Regions from separate parts of the Cupriavidus sp. KB_39 genome, predicted to be linked through region 1. Evidence: predicted binding sites of a transcription regulator. Region 1 holds the regulator's gene; each other region holds the start of a gene.
The links. Region 1 encodes LexA, which represses DNA repair genes until DNA is damaged. Its sites were predicted from a motif close to ACTGTATNNNNATACAGT; they were not measured.
Positions count from the first base shown of each region.

Region 2: the regulator LexA is predicted to act here: its motif matches at 2,527-2,544, upstream of dinB (DNA polymerase IV).
Region 3: the regulator LexA is predicted to act here: its motif matches at 1,713-1,730, upstream of imuA (translesion DNA synthesis-associated protein ImuA).

Region 1 is NZ_JBFREV010000016.1:111,706-116,657, reverse strand. It holds gene rpsF (30S ribosomal protein S6) at 76-450, opposite strand; gene AB4Z27_RS14455 (asparaginase) at 578-1,621, opposite strand; gene lexA (transcriptional repressor LexA) at 1,813-2,469, shown strand; gene AB4Z27_RS14445 (hypothetical protein) at 2,590-2,763, shown strand; gene AB4Z27_RS14440 (hypothetical protein) at 2,977-3,714, opposite strand; gene AB4Z27_RS14435 (hypothetical protein) at 3,958-4,952, shown strand, end outside.
Region 2 is NZ_JBFREV010000033.1:29,598-34,572, forward strand. It holds gene AB4Z27_RS21915 (TRAP transporter substrate-binding protein) at 297-1,436, shown strand; gene rarD (EamA family transporter RarD) at 1,548-2,450, shown strand; gene dinB (DNA polymerase IV) at 2,572-3,744, shown strand; gene AB4Z27_RS21930 (MFS transporter) at 3,825-4,975, shown strand, end outside.
Region 3 is NZ_JBFREV010000001.1:73,456-78,405, reverse strand. It holds gene AB4Z27_RS00350 (efflux RND transporter permease subunit) at 1-26, shown strand, start outside; gene AB4Z27_RS00345 (DUF2880 domain-containing protein) at 134-502, shown strand; gene AB4Z27_RS00340 (DUF1579 domain-containing protein) at 672-1,169, shown strand; gene AB4Z27_RS00335 (hypothetical protein) at 1,201-1,500, opposite strand; gene imuA (translesion DNA synthesis-associated protein ImuA) at 1,784-2,677, shown strand; gene AB4Z27_RS00325 (Y-family DNA polymerase) at 2,604-4,184, shown strand; gene AB4Z27_RS00320 (error-prone DNA polymerase) at 4,215-4,950, shown strand, end outside.

The DNA.
Region 1 (4,952 bases):
CTGTGCTCCCCCGCTCTCGCTACCTGGCCTGCCGTGGCGGATTTCGCCTGCCACGACCGGCACCGCAGACTGCATTCAGGCAGCCTGGCCTTCCGTGGTCGTTTGCGCGGCCTTGCGGGCTTCTTCGCGCTGCACTTCCTTCATCATCGGCGAAGGAGCGGTCTCGGCCTTCTTGGTCTGCACGATCAGGTGACGCAGCACGGCGTCATTGAACTTGAAGGCGTGCTCGAGTTCGGCCAGGGTTTCCTTGCCGCATTCGATGTTCAGGCAAACGTAGTGAGCCTTGGCCAGCTTCTGGATCATGTAGGCCATCTGACGGCGGCCCCAGTCTTCCACGCGGTGAACCTGGCCGTTTTGCGACGTGACGAGCTGCTTGTAACGCTCGATCATCGCCGGCACTTGTTCGCTTTGGTCCGGATGGACGATAAATACGATTTCGTAATGACGCATTGACGCTCCTTTTGGATGTAGCCACCCGGGCGCCATGTCCGGTGTAGCAAGGTTGAATAGCCCGCGAGTATAGCCCGGTTCCGAGCCAGCACGCAAGCCGGCATCCCGGCAGGACGCTGGGAATCTCTCAGTATTGTCGGAAAACAGCCTGCAGGCGAGCCGGATCGGTGCCAAGCGACGCATCCGCCGCCAGCGCCACCAGCAGCAGCACGCGCGCCTTGTACGGATTGAGATTGCCGGCGGAGGCGAATTCGCCCGAGGCCAGGCGCGGGCGTGCCGGCCCCGCCACATGGCCGGCGCCCGTGCGGGAGCTTCGCACCACGGCCACGCCTCGCGCAGCTGCATCGGCGAGCGCGTCGCCCAGCGTCTCATGAACCGAGCCATTGCCGGTGGCCGCCACCACGAACCCCTTTACGCCGGCCGAGACCATCGCATCCACGGCCACCCTGCCCGGCTGGGCATAGCTCGCCACGATTTCGACAAGTGGCCACGCCGTAGGCACGGGCAGCGCTGGCGCGTCGCCGGGGGCGAACGCGCGTCCAAAGCGCACGTAGGCATCCTGCACGAAACCAATTGGCCCGCCCGCCGGCGACGTGAACGCATTGACCGCCGAGGTATGGGCCTTGGCGACATCGCGGGCCGCATGAATTTCCTGGTTCAGGACCACGAGCACGCCCTGCCCGCGCGCATCCGGGCTTGCCGCCACGCGCACTGCGTCGAGCAAATTCAGCGGACCATCGGCCGAGAGCGACGTGGACGGGCGCATTGCCGCGGTCAGCACCACCGGCACCGCGCTCCGCTGCGTCAGGTGCAGGAACATCGCCGTTTCTTCAAGCGTGTCCGTGCCGTGGGTAATCACCACGCCCACCACATCGGGCTGCGCGACCCAATGCGCCACCCGCGCGGCAAGCGTCGCCCACAGGCTGAAGGCCATGTCCTTGCTGTCGATCTGGGCCACCTGCTCCGTCTCCACACGGGCCACCTCGCCCAGCGCAGGCACGGCCTGGATCAGCGACGAGACCGGCACGGTGGCCGCGCGGTACTGCGCACTGCTGGCGGGGCTGGCGGACGAGCCTGCGATGGTGCCGCCGGTGGCGAGCACGACGATGCGGGGCAATGACGTAGACATATAGCGAGAAAATCGAGCGAGTGAGCGGGTGGTGCAGGCGATTGTAACTGTGGCACGCCGAGGGCCGCCGCTCTCGCAAACCCGTGTCGCCGGGCGCACTGGAGTCCGCCTGGTGTCGCGCATGCCCCACATTGCCACTGCAAATTGTGCTTGCACTTCACTRGATACTGTATAAAATCACAGCATACTGTTTAAACATACAGTGCTTCGGCACCACGAGAGACCGGCGACCCATGGCGACCCTGACACCCCGGCAACAGCAGATCTTCGACCTGATCCGCAACACGATCCGGCACACCGGCATTCCGCCGACCCGTGCCGAGATCGCGTCCGAATTCGGTTTCTCCTCGCCCAACTCTGCCGAGGAACACCTGCGAGCGCTGGCCCGCAAGGGCGTGATCGAGCTGACGCCAGGCGCGTCGCGCGGCATCCGCCTCAAGGTGGCACGTAGCGATTCGGAGATGACGGACCAGTTCTCGCTGCCGATGGCCGGCGTGATGCAGCTGACGCTGCCGCTCGTGGGCCGCGTGGCCGCAGGCAGCCCGATCCTTGCCGCAGAGCACATCGACCGTCAGTACCAGGTAGACGCCTCGGTATTTGATGATCGACCTGATTACCTGCTGCGCGTGCGGGGCCTGAGCATGCGCGATGCCGGCATCCTCGACGGCGACCTGCTCGCCGTCAGGAAAGCCAGCGAAGCCGCCAACGGCAAGATCGTCGTCGCGCGGATCGGCGACGATGTGACCGTCAAACGCCTGAAGCGGCGCGGCGACATGATCGAGCTGATCGCCGAAAACCCGGATTTCGAGAATATCGTGGTGCAGGCCGGCCGCGAGGAATTTTCGCTGGAAGGCATCGCCGTCGGGCTAATCCGCTCCTCGGGCTTCTGACTTCCGAGACCGGACGGGCGGCCGCCTGTCCTGGTCCCCAGTTTTGCAGTGCCAACGCCGCCCCGTTCTCTCCGGACGACGGGCGTGGACTCCTGCTGTCGCAAACTTCGAGGTGCCGCCATGCTGCCAGTCAACCACACCGCTTCCCGCCGCCCGGTCAAGCCCGTGCCGTTCCGCCAAACCAAGGGCGTGCGCGTCTACCAGGGCGCCCAGCGTCGTACGATGGTCGGCAGCATGGCTGCAATCTGCCGGATGCTGGAACTTGCGGATATGCCCGACAAACTGGACGCATGAACCGCTAGCGGCGGATCCGCGTCGCCCAAATCATTGTAAATAGTGCAGTTGCGAGCCCACCACGTGAAATTAAGAGAACGTTTAATTCGTCGTGAGAGGTGCTTTACACTCGATGGCGCGCATCCGTAGTACTGGCGCATTGGCGCCGATGCGCGAAACCGGAACTTGTCGACCCCGCCGAGTGCCGGTTTTTTTTCGCCCTCCCCGGCTGGATCAGGTACCAGGATACATGCCAGTCATGTTCTTGCGCAGACGGTCCCACAGCATACGCACGCCCCGCACGGTCCCGCTCAGACCCGCCGAGTAGCCAGGGTCGTAGTAGTGAATCAGCAACGACCGGCGCTCGCCAACTTCCACATCAAGGTTGGCATGCTGGAGCACAAAGCCGTTGAAGACATAGACGCTGCCCGGCTCCACCGGCACGCGGTTGCAGCGGCCACGGCGCAGATCCCGTAGCGTCAMCCATTTTCTGATGGGAAACGGCAGATTGCGCTGAATGCCATGACGAAGCTTGCAAAAAACATTGGCCACAGTGGATACCGCCAGCCGTGGCGGGTGATAAACCAGCAGATCACCGTTGCAAACGCCATCGGGGGCGAGCTTCAGCGGAATCAGCAGCGTCAGCAGATGCGAATCGTAGTGGCGGCAATGGCTCTCGTTGCGCGTATACGTGCTGGCACAACGAATCACGTGGAACGCTTCCCAACGCAGCGACTTCTTCAGGAGCGTGGTGGCCATGGCCCGAGTCTCGGCGCACACCGTCTCCTCGAGCTTGCGGAAGGCTTCATTGCGACGTAGTAACTCAGCCATTGCGAATGGCTCGGCACGCTCGGGCTGTTCGCCGAAGGATCGATCGATAGCCGCGTTAATGGCAGCCAAGGTCGGCATCGGYATCACACTGGAAAATGCCGCCAGTGCTACATCAGGGTTGAATCGAATTCGCTCCGCCACGGCATGACCTCGCGCTTCGTATAGGTGATTTGCCTAGATGATATGGATTAGACCATTTGGCCCGCCGTGAAGCGTAGCGAAAATCATTCTCGAAAACTTGTCACTATGTGGGCTGTCGCACATGATCCGGGAACAAAGCCCAGTGCATCCACGCCCCCGACGGTTTTCCGGCACATGGGCCGATCAACGATTATTCTTTGGGTGAAGGATCGACGGACACTGGCTGACGATATAAGGGACGCAATGAGGACAAGCCTGGCGGCATGGCTCCTGGTCATCGCCGCACTGATTTCGGGGCCGGGGGTTGCTGCTGAGTTCGGTAGCAAGGGTGGCCCCGAGCCCGCCAATATCGATCAGATTACCGACCTACTTCGCGAAGAGCCCTACGACCTGGAGCTACTGATCAGCTTTGGGACATCGAAGGGCGGATCGGCTGGCCATATCGCCCTGGGCGTCCGTGACGACACGCTCGGCGACGACATTGTCTACTCGGCAAATTTCTACGCCGACCGCACGCCCAAGCACGAGAATGATTTTTACACCGCCAATCTGATGGCGGGCATCCCAAAGAAGGAATATCTGTTCAAGACGGCCTCCTCCATCGCGGAAACGACGATGTTTGGCCTCGACTATGGCGAGATTTACAAGCGGTCGGTGATCGGTGTGCGGGTCTACGGCGTGCCCACGCAGGAAAAACAGTCGCTGGTCGATTACTTCCGCCGCATCAACGACGARTACCATCGGCGGGCAACGGACACCGAATATCACAGCGGRACAATCCAATACGATTATTTGCGCCTGAACTGCGCCAAGACCATCGGCGCCGCCTTCAAGTACGGCGCCGGCTACAAGGATTTGACGATAAAGAGCCCCAAAGTCCTATCCGGGCGACGCGTGGTGGCCGCCGCGACCGCGAATATTCCCACGGAGATGGCGATGAAGCTGATCAAGGAATGGGGCAAGCGCGGATACGGTATGGACGTAGTGCTGTACAAGAAGTACGGCAGCTCCACCTATGTGGAACCTCGCGAAGAGGAGAAGGTGGCATTCAAGGACCTGCCCAACCGCTTCCCCTCCGTCCTGTCGCTCGATTTCCGCAGGGAGCAAGGGGCCTATCGCGACTTCGACAATCTCTACGCCATGTACCTGTTCTACAACCTGGGCCGGTTCAGCGTGCGCGTGAATGAGCAGACGCGGTTGCTGGAGGTCGAGAAGGACAAGGAGCCGATGCCCTATCG
Region 2 (4,975 bases), on a different contig from region 1:
GTGACGGCGCGCGGCGCGCCGGATGGGGGCTCCGTTTTTTAACAGGCGAACTTTTTGACCGCAAGACGGGTTACAAAATCCATCAAACCGTGCGGCATCTCACATTGCGAAAAGATCACCTCGCGCCACCTTGCCAGTCTCCCCGTAAACCGTTGCAGAAGTGCGAATCCCTAGCGAAAACCCGCAGTCGGGAGTGTGGTCGTGCGCAAAACGCCACCGCTATAATCGACCGGCTGTTTTGGACTTGTCCTATGGGTGGGGCAGCCAGCGCACATATATCTATAAGAGGAGATGTCATGGAACGTCGTTCCTTCCTGTTGAAAGCATCGGCTGTGGCCGCTACCGGGGCCCTGGCCGCGTGCGGCAAGGAAGACAAACCCGCCGCGCCCGCGGCGTCGGCGAGCGCACCGGGCGCGCCGGCCGTGATCGGCAGCAACCCGGCGGTGGAATGGCGCCTGGCATCGAGCTTCCCGAAGTCGCTGGACACCATCTACGGCGCCGCCGAGCTGCTGTCCCAGCGCGTGAAGGAGCTGACCGACGGCAAGTTCAACATCAAGGTGTTCGCCGCCGGTGAAGTGGTGCCGGGCCTGCAGGTGCTGGACGCCGTGCAGAACCAGACCGTGCAGATCGGCCACACGGCCGGCTACTACTACTTCGGCAAGAATCCGACGCTGTGCTTCGACACCACCGTCCCGTTCGGCCTGACCGCGCGCCAGCAGACCGCGTGGATGATGCAGGGCAACGGCATGAAGCTGATGCGCGAGTTCTTCAAGGAATATAACGTCGTCAACTTCATGGGCGGCAACACCAATGCCCAGATGGGCGGCTGGTTCCGCAAGGAAATCAAGACCGTGGCGGACCTGCAGGGCCTGAAGTACCGCATCGCCGGGTTTGCCGGCGTGGTGCTGCAGCGCCTGGGCGTGGTGCCGCAGCAGATTGCCGGTGGCGATATCTACCCGGCGCTGGAAAAGGGCACCATCGATGCGGCCGAGTGGGTCGGCCCGTATGACGACGAGAAGCTCGGCTTCTACAAGGTGGCGCCGTACTACTACTACCCGGGCTGGTGGGAAGGCAGCGCCCAGCTGTCGTTCTACGCCTCCGCACCGGAGTTCGAGAAGCTGCCGGCGCAGTACAAGCGCGCGCTGGAAACGGCCACCATCGAGGCCCACACCAACATGATGGCCAAGTACGACGCCGTGAACCCGCAGGCGCTGGCCCGTCTGCTGGAGAATGGCGTGAAGCTGCGCCCGTTCTCGAAGGAGATCATGGAGGCATGCTTCAAGGCCACGCAGGACGCGTACGCCGAGGAAACCGCCAAGAACCCGTCGTTCAAGAAGATCTATGACGACTGGCGCGTGTTCCGCAACAACGAGGCCGCCTGGTTCAACGTGGCCGAGCAGGGCTTCGCGCAGTTCAGCTTCGCGCGCAAGCTGTAAGACATCGATGTGATTTGTATGTGATGTTGTCGCCTCTCCCGCCAGGGGGAGGCGAGTTCCAACGCCGATGACGGCGTCCCGGTAGAATCCGCGCACCTACCGGACACTCCCATGCAACTCGGCATCTTCTACGCGCTGCTCGCGTACGTCATCTGGGGCCTGCTGCCCCTCTATATCAAATCCCTCCACGGCGTGGCGCCGCTCGAGATCCTGCTGCACCGGATGGTGTGGTCGCTGGTCTTTTTGGGCGCGATCCTGCTCTGGCGGCGGCATTTCGGCTGGCTGCGCGAGGTGGCGGGCAATCCGCGCCTGATCCTCGGCTTCGCGGCGAGCGCCGCCCTGCTCTGCGCCAACTGGTTCCTCTATATCTGGGCGGTGTCGGCCGACCGGGTGGTCGATGCGAGCCTGGGGTACTTCATCAATCCGCTGTTCAGCGTGCTGCTGGGTGTGCTGTTCCTGCACGAGCGGCTGCGGCCGGGGCAGTGGCTGTCCATCGCCGTCGCGGCGGGGGGCGTGCTCTGGCTGACCATCAGCGCCGGGCAACTGCCGTGGATCGCGCTCGCGCTGGCGGCGTCGTTCGGCGGCTACGGGCTGCTGCGCAAGACCGGGGCGCTGGGCGCGCTGGAGGGGCTGTCGCTGGAGACGCTGCTGCTGTTTCCGATTGCGGCCACCGCGCTGGGCGTGCTCGTCTTCACCGGCCAGGACACCTTCCGGAGCGCAGCACCGGGTACGCAGATCTTGCTGCTGCTGGCCGGCCCGGTCACGGCGGTGCCGCTGCTGTTCTTCGCCGCCGGCGCGCGCCGGATTCCGCTTTCGCTGCTCGGCCTGCTCCAGTACACCGGCCCGACGCTCCAGCTGCTGCTCGGCATCTGGCTGTGGCACGAGCCGTTCCCGGCCCAGAAGCAACTCGGCTATGCACTGATCTGGGTGTCGCTGCTGATCTACGCGATGGAAGGGGTGTGGGTTTCCCGCCGCAATTCCGTTAAGTCTATCAGCGCGACAAATGAAGCATAGGTTTGGATCGATTAATCGATTCATCCCGGGAATGATGGATTAACACCGGCTCGGCACGCGAGGGCCGACGCACTATACTGTACGTTTATACAGTACCGACGACGCGCACGCCCCCTTCGCCATGTCCACCCCCGTCCGGCGCATCGCCCACCTCGACATGGACGCCTTCTATGCGTCCGTCGAACTGCTCCGTTATCCCGACCTGCGCGGCCAGGCCGTTGTCATCGGCGGCGGCCGCAATGCCATCCCGGAGACGCTGCCCGATGGCTCGCGCCGCTATGCCCGCCTGCGCGACTACGTCGGACGTGGCGTCGTCACCACTTCYACYTACGAAGCCCGCGCGCTGGGCGTGTTCTCGGCGATGGGCATGATGAAGGCGGCCAAGCTGGCGCCGGACGCCATCCTGCTGCCGACCGATTTCGACGCCTATCGCCGCTACTCGGGCCTGTTCAAGGCCGCCGTGCGCACCTTCACCGAGCAGGTGGAAGACCGGGGCATCGACGAGATCTATATCGATCTGACCGAGGTGCCCGGCGAGCCGGCCGAGGTAGCCGCGCGCATCAAGGCKGCCGTGAGCGAGGCCACYGGCCTGACCTGCTCGATCTGCGTGGCGCCCAACAAGCTGCTGGCGAAGATCGGGTCCGAACTCGACAAGCCGGACGGCCTGACCCTGCTCACCCCCGCCGACATCSCCCACCGTATCTGGCCGCTCGCGGCGCGCAAGGTCAACGGCATCGGGCCGAAGGCGGCCGAGAAGCTGGCCGGCATCGGCATCGACACCGTGGGCGACCTGGCCGAGGCCGACCAGGGCGTGCTCCAGACCCATTTCGGCCGCAACTACGCGAGCTGGCTGATCGAGGTGGCGCATGGGCGTGATGACCGCCCGGTGGTGGTCAGTTCCGAGCCCAAGTCGATGAGCCGCGAAACCACCTTYGAGCGCGACCTGCACCCGCGCGTGGACCGCCCGCTCCTATCGGAATCGTTCACCAAGCTCTGCATGCGCGTGGGCGAGGACCTGCGCCGCAAGGGCTACGTGGGCCGCACGGTGGGCATCAAGCTGCGCTTTGACGATTTCCGCACGGTCACGCGCGACCTGACCATGCCGGCCCATACCGCCGATGGCGCGGCGATCCGGCGCAGCGCCACGGAATGCCTGAAGCGGATACCGCTCGAGCGGCGCATCCGGCTGCTCGGCGTGCGCGTGAGCGCCCTGATCCCGGCGGACGAACAGGGCGACGACCCGGCGCCCGTGCAGGAGGAGTTCCGCTTCGAGGATGAGCGGCCGGATGCCTGACGCGGCACCGGAATGACCCCTCCGACGCATCTATCTATCTCCCGCTAGAATCGGCGGCTTCGAGCACCAAGGCCGTCSCCATGACCACCACCGCCACAGAGCGCGCCGCTGAGCCCGCCACCTGGATCACGCCGCTGCTGGCCACGGCCTGCGGCATGATCGTCGCCAATCTCTATTACGCCCAGCCRCTGGTCGGCCCGATCGCCCGGTCGCTGCAACTCTCGCCCGAGATTGCCGGGCTGATCGTCACGCTGATCCAGATGGGCTACTGCGCGGGGCTGGTGCTGCTGGTGCCGCTCGGGGATCTGGTCGAGAACCGCAAGCTGGTCCTGACGCTGATTGGCGGCTGTGCCGTGGCGCTCATGGCGGCGGCCCTGGCCACTCACGCCAGCGTGTTCCTGATCGCGGGCTGCGCCATCGGCCTATGCTCGGTGGCGGTGCAGGTGCTGGTGCCGTTCGCGGCGCACCTCGCCCCGGACCATATCCGGGGCCGCGTGGTCGGCAACGTCACCAGCGGGCTRCTGATGGGGATCATGCTGGCGCGGCCGGTGTCGAGCCTGATGGCCGGCCTGACGGGCGGCTGGCACACCATCTTCGCGGTCTCGGCCGTAGCCATGGTGCTGCTGGCGCTGGTGCTGGCGCGCAAGCTGCCGCGCCGCCAGCCCGCGCGGGGCGTGACCTACGGCCAGATGCTGGCGTCGATGGCGCACCTGCTCCGTACCCAGCCCGTGCTGCGCCGGCGCGCGCTGTACCAGGCCAGCATGTTCGGCGTGTTCAGCCTGTTCTGGACCACCATCCCGCTCTATCTGGCCGGGCCTGCGTTCCACATGTCGCAGACCGGCATCGCCGTGTTCGCGCTGGTCGGCGTGGCCGGCGCCATCGCCGCGCCGATGGCCGGCCGCTACGCGGACCGGGGCCACAGCCGCCAGATGACCGCCATCGCGCTGGCCATCGGCGCCGGGTCGTTCCTGTTGAGCCGGGTGGGCGTGGAGGGGTCGATGACCTCGCTCCTGGCGCTGACCGTGGCGGCCATCCTGCTCGACTTCGGCGTATCGGCGAACCTTGTGGTCGGCCAGCGCGCCATTTTCACGCTCTCGGCCGAGCACCGCAGCCGGCTGAACGGCCTGTACATGGCGATCTTCTTCGTCGGCGGCGCCACCGGCTCGTGGCTGGGCGCCTGGGCCTTCGCGCGCGGCGGCTGGCCGCTGGCGAGCTGGATCGGCTTCGCGCT
Region 3 (4,950 bases), on a different contig from region 1:
CGGAGCCGCGCGACATGTCGGTGTAGGCGCGGTATGACGTTGGCCCTGACGTTGACCCCTGACGTCGCAGTACAATGACGGCCGGCCGGCACGCCACGCGTGTCGGCCGTTTTTCGTTTTTCGGAGGGATTCCATGACGTTGCCGGTTTCACGGCAGGGGCGCCGCATGCTGGTGGCGCTGGCTGCTGCCACGCTCTCGACCTTCGCCTTCGCTACCGAGGCGCCCGTCAATATCGAACTGGGCCAGCGCGGCGGACGCCCCGAGGCACCCGAGGCACCCGTGGCCTGCATGGAGGCCGTCAAGGCCAGGCTGCCGAACCCCGACCGCTTCCGCTGGGTGCGCGGCACCACGCGGCGCGTGGCGGAGGACTTCTACAGCGTGGTCGGCAACGTCGAGTTCGTGAACCAGGCCGGCGAGACGCGCAAGGGCGACGCCCAGTGTGATGTCATGCGCGCGCCCGGCAACCAGTTCATCGTGCCGAAGGTACGGCTGCCCCAGTAAATACAAGGGTTTGCGAGCCGCCAAGATGACAATGCTGTCATCTTGGCGGCTTTTTCATTGGCGCGTCTTTACACGTACGGGACCATCTCCTAAGCTCTTGTGTACGCTGTACACAAATAGGCAGCGACATCATCGACTGAATCAAACCGATCAACAGGAGACCGTTGCAATGCAGACCGAAACGACCAACGAACACCGCTGGCTGCAGAAGCTGGTGGGCAAATGGATGGCCGAAGGCGAGGCGGTGATGGGGCCGGACACCCCGCCGCAGAAGTGGAAGATTCCCGAACAGGTGGGCGCCGTGGGCGACCTCTGGGTGCAGGGCCGCTCCGAGGGCGAGATGCCCGGCTGCGGGCAGGCCGTCACGGTGATGACGCTGGGCTATGACCCCACGCGCAAGCATTTCGTGGGCACCTTCATCGGGTCGATGATGACCCATATGTGGATCTACGAGGGTGACCTCGAGGCCGATGGCCGCACGCTGACGCTGCGCGCCGATGGCCCGACCTTCACGCCGGAAGGCAAGCTGGTGCCGGGCAAGACCTCGAAATTCCGCGACGTGATCGCCTTCCAGGACGATGACAACCGCACGCTGACCTCATTCATGCAGGGCGATGACGGCGAATGGATGCAGATCATGCAGGCGCGGTATCGGCGGGAGAAGTAGGGCGCGGGGAGGGGCGTCGAAGCCGGACGCCTCAGACCCGGTCCAGTTCGTCGCTGTTCCACCAGGCGTCCAGCAGGGGCTGGAAGCGGTTGTCGGGCGCGGGCGGTATGCGCGTGCTCTTGCGCGCGGGCGGCAGTTCGCGCCCCGTCAGCTGGTAGTAGACGGCAGCCGGCAGGGTGCCCGGGCCGTAGGGCACATGGTCGATCACGCTCATCTGCCGCGCGGCCTTCAGCGCCCGGGTGGTCTCCTCCGGGGACAAGCCGCTGGCGTCAGCCAGCGCGTCGCGGCGCAGCGGACCCTCGCGCTGCAAACCGGCGATCAGAAGATGCACACATTGACGTGTATTCCGTTTCATAGGGGCGCATTTTTCCGCACCTGCCCCGCGCTGCACAATCCGGATTGACATTTGTTTGCAATCCGCCACGTCGTTTCGTGGCAGTTGCCCCACTGTAGTGGGAGATGTGGGGCCTTTTGGGCCACTTTTCGCCCAACGAGGCGGCGCGCGTTCCACTTCGGCCATGCCCCTCTTGCGCCGGCGTCGATACTGTATAAACATACAGTAATCGTCAATCTTCCGATGGCGCACGCCCGCCGCGTGTGCCGAATTCATCACCATGACTGCGCCCCCGCACATCCTGCCTGCCGAGGAGGATGGTGCGTCTCCACTGCCTTCGCCTCCCGATCCCGTGCCCGATCACCGGGCCTCGGTGGCCGAACTCGAGCATCGCTACCCCGGSCTGTGGCGCGCCGGGCAACTGGGCCATGCCGGCCGGCTGCCCGTGTGCCCGAGCGGCTATGACGCGCTGGCGCAGGAGRTGCCCGGCGGGGGCTGGCCCGCTGGCGCGGTCACCGAACTGCTGCTCGCCCACGATGGCGTGGGCGAACTGCGSRTGCTGATGCCGGCGTTGCGCACGCTGGCCGCGGCGGGGCGGCGCCTGGCGTTCGTCAATCCGCCTTATCTGCCGAATGCCGCTGGGCTGGCGGGGCTGGCCGGCCTGCCTGCGCGACAGCTCTACTGGGTGCGGCCGCCGGCGGCCACCCCGCCGGCCTCGCGCCGCACGGACATGCTCTGGGCGGCCGAGCAGATGCTGCGCAGCCAGGCGTTCGGCGCSGTGCTGGTGTGGCTCGGCATCGCACGGCCCGAGGCGCTGCGCCGGCTTCAGGTGCTGGCCCAGGCCGGCGATACCGTGGTCTGGGTGCTGCGGCCCCTGCGCGTGCTCCAGGAATCGTCGCCGGCCGTGCTGCGGCTGGCGCTGTCGCCGTTGCCCGGCAACATGCTGTCGATTGCCTTCCACAAGCGCCGTGGCCCCGTGCGGGACGCGCCGCTGCAACTGTCGCTGGGCGGCATGGCGCACGTGCCCGCACGCGTCGCCACGCCCGTCARTCCCACCGCTCCTGTCACTCCCACCGCGCCTTCCGTGGTGCCCCCTCATCATGCTGCCGACGTTCTGGATCGCGGTGCATCTGCCGCGCCTGCCGCTGGACGCGCTGCAACCGAGCTGGCCTGAGGCCGCCGGTGCGCCGTCCGTCCCCGCCTCCGGCACGCTGCAACAGGCGCTGCCCGTGGCGGTGATGGCGCACGAGCGCGTGGTGCTGGCCAACGGCCCGGCCGTGGCCCTCGGCGTGGCGTTCGGCATGCGGCGCGGCGGCGTGCAGGCGCTGTCGGCGGAGGTCGTGCAACTGGAGCGCAGCCTCCCGGCCGAAGAGGCGTTGATGACCGACGTGGCGCTGACGCTGCTCCACTTCACGCCGGCCGTGACGATCGACCCGGATGCCGAATCGGCCACCGTGATGCTCGACGTCACCGCCAGCCTGCGCCTGTTCGGCGGGCACCGCGCGCTGTGCCGTGCCATCCGCGCGCGGGTGCGGCAGCTCGGCACGTTCGCGCAACTGGGCTGCGGCACCACGGCGCAGGGCGCGGCCTGGCTCGCCCGGCAGCCGCTGCGCCGGACGCGGCGCGGGATCGTGCGGCCCGCGCGCCGCGCCATCCAGCCTGCCCGCATGACGCGCCTGCTCGATGCCCTGCCCGTGGCGTGCCTGCAGACGCTGGCCGATCCGGGCTGGCTCGAGGGCGTGGGCTGCCGCACGCTGGGGCAGGTGAGGCAGTTGCCGCGCGCGGGGCTGTCGCGCCGCATCGGCACGGCACTGCTGGCGCGGCTCGATCAGGCTTACGATCAGGCGCCGGCCGGCTTTGCATGGTTCGAGGCGCCGCCTGCCTTCGCGCAGCGGATGGAGCTGCCGGGGCGCATCGAAGCGGCCGACGGGGTGCTGGCCGGCGCGCAGCGGCTGCTGCTGGCGCTGTCCGGCTGGCTGGCGGCGCAGCAGGCCGGCGTTACGCGCTGCGTGCTGGTGCTGGAGCACGAGCGCTACCGGCTGGGCGAGGACATGGACAGCACGCTGGTGCCGCTGGGCCTGGCGCAGCCCAGCCGGGACCCGGTGCATCTTTCCAGGCTGCTGCGCGAGAAGCTCGACAAGGTGCGCTTCCACGCGCCCGTGGGCGGCCTGGCGCTGCGCGTGGAGGCGATGGAGACCTGCCTGCCGCAGAGCGATTCGTTGTTCCCGGAGCCCGGCGCGGCGCCGGCCGAACTGGGCCGGCTGATCGATACGCTGATGGCCCGCCTCGGCCGCGACAACGTGCTGCAGCCTCGCCCGCTGGCCGACCATCGCCCCGAATGCGCCAACCAGTGGGGCCCMGTGGACGAGCCGCCGCCCCGCGCGCCCGCCACCGGCACGCTGCCGCCCGAACGGCCGCTGTGGCTGCTGGAGGCGCCCCGGCCGCTGCGCGTGCAGCGGCACCGGCCCGTCTACGAAGGCCCGCTGGTCATGCTCACCCGCCCCGAGCGCATCGAAGCCGGCTGGTGGGATGGCGGACTGGCCACGCGCGACTATTTCATCGCCGAACGGGCGGACGGGCTGCGCTGCTGGGTCTATCGCGAGCGCCCCGGCCATCCCACCCGCAGCGGGCAGGAAGAGGGCGGCGAATACCGCTGGTTCCTGCACGGGCTGTTCGCCTGATTTCGCCTGAATATTCCTGACGTTTTCCCCATGCTGTCGTCGCTTCCTGGCCTCTCCTCGCTGCTGCCCTCGCTGCCCGATTACGCGGAGCTGCACTGTGTGTCGAACTTCACGTTCCTCACCGGCGCCTCGCATCCGCAGGAACTGATCGCGCGCGCATTCCAGCTCGGCTACAGCGGGCTGGCGCTGACCGACGAGTGCTCGGTGGCGGGCACGGCGCGCGCGCATCACGCCATCAAGGTGCTGCGCGAGGAGATGTGGGAGGCCGTGGCGCGCAGCGCCCGCCGGCTGGCGGCGGGGCAGGCGGACGGCGAGTTCGATGATGCCGAGCTGGTCCATGCCTTCACACCCGATGGAATGGAGGGGATGGACGATGTGGACGACATGGAGGAGGGCGACCCCGACGCCTTGCCGCTCATCGGCGACCACCCGGACGACGACCCCGATGCCGCCGCGCACCGCCACCGCGTGCTGGAGGCGCGCGCCGCCGCCGCCGATGCGTTCAACGTGATCCTCGGCAGCCGCTTCACGCTGACGGCCTCCCCCGGGCAGCCCCCCGAGCCCTATGCCATGCCCATGCCGCCCCCGCGCCTGCTGCTGCTGGCGCAGAACCGCGAGGGCTTCGGCAATCTCTGCGAGTTCATCACGCTGGGCCGCACGCGCGCGGAGAAGGGCAGCTATCTGCTGTATCCGTCCGACCTCGCCAGCCCCGAGCCGGATCAGGCGCACTTGCGCGGCATGCCCGATTGCCTCGCCATCCTGCTGC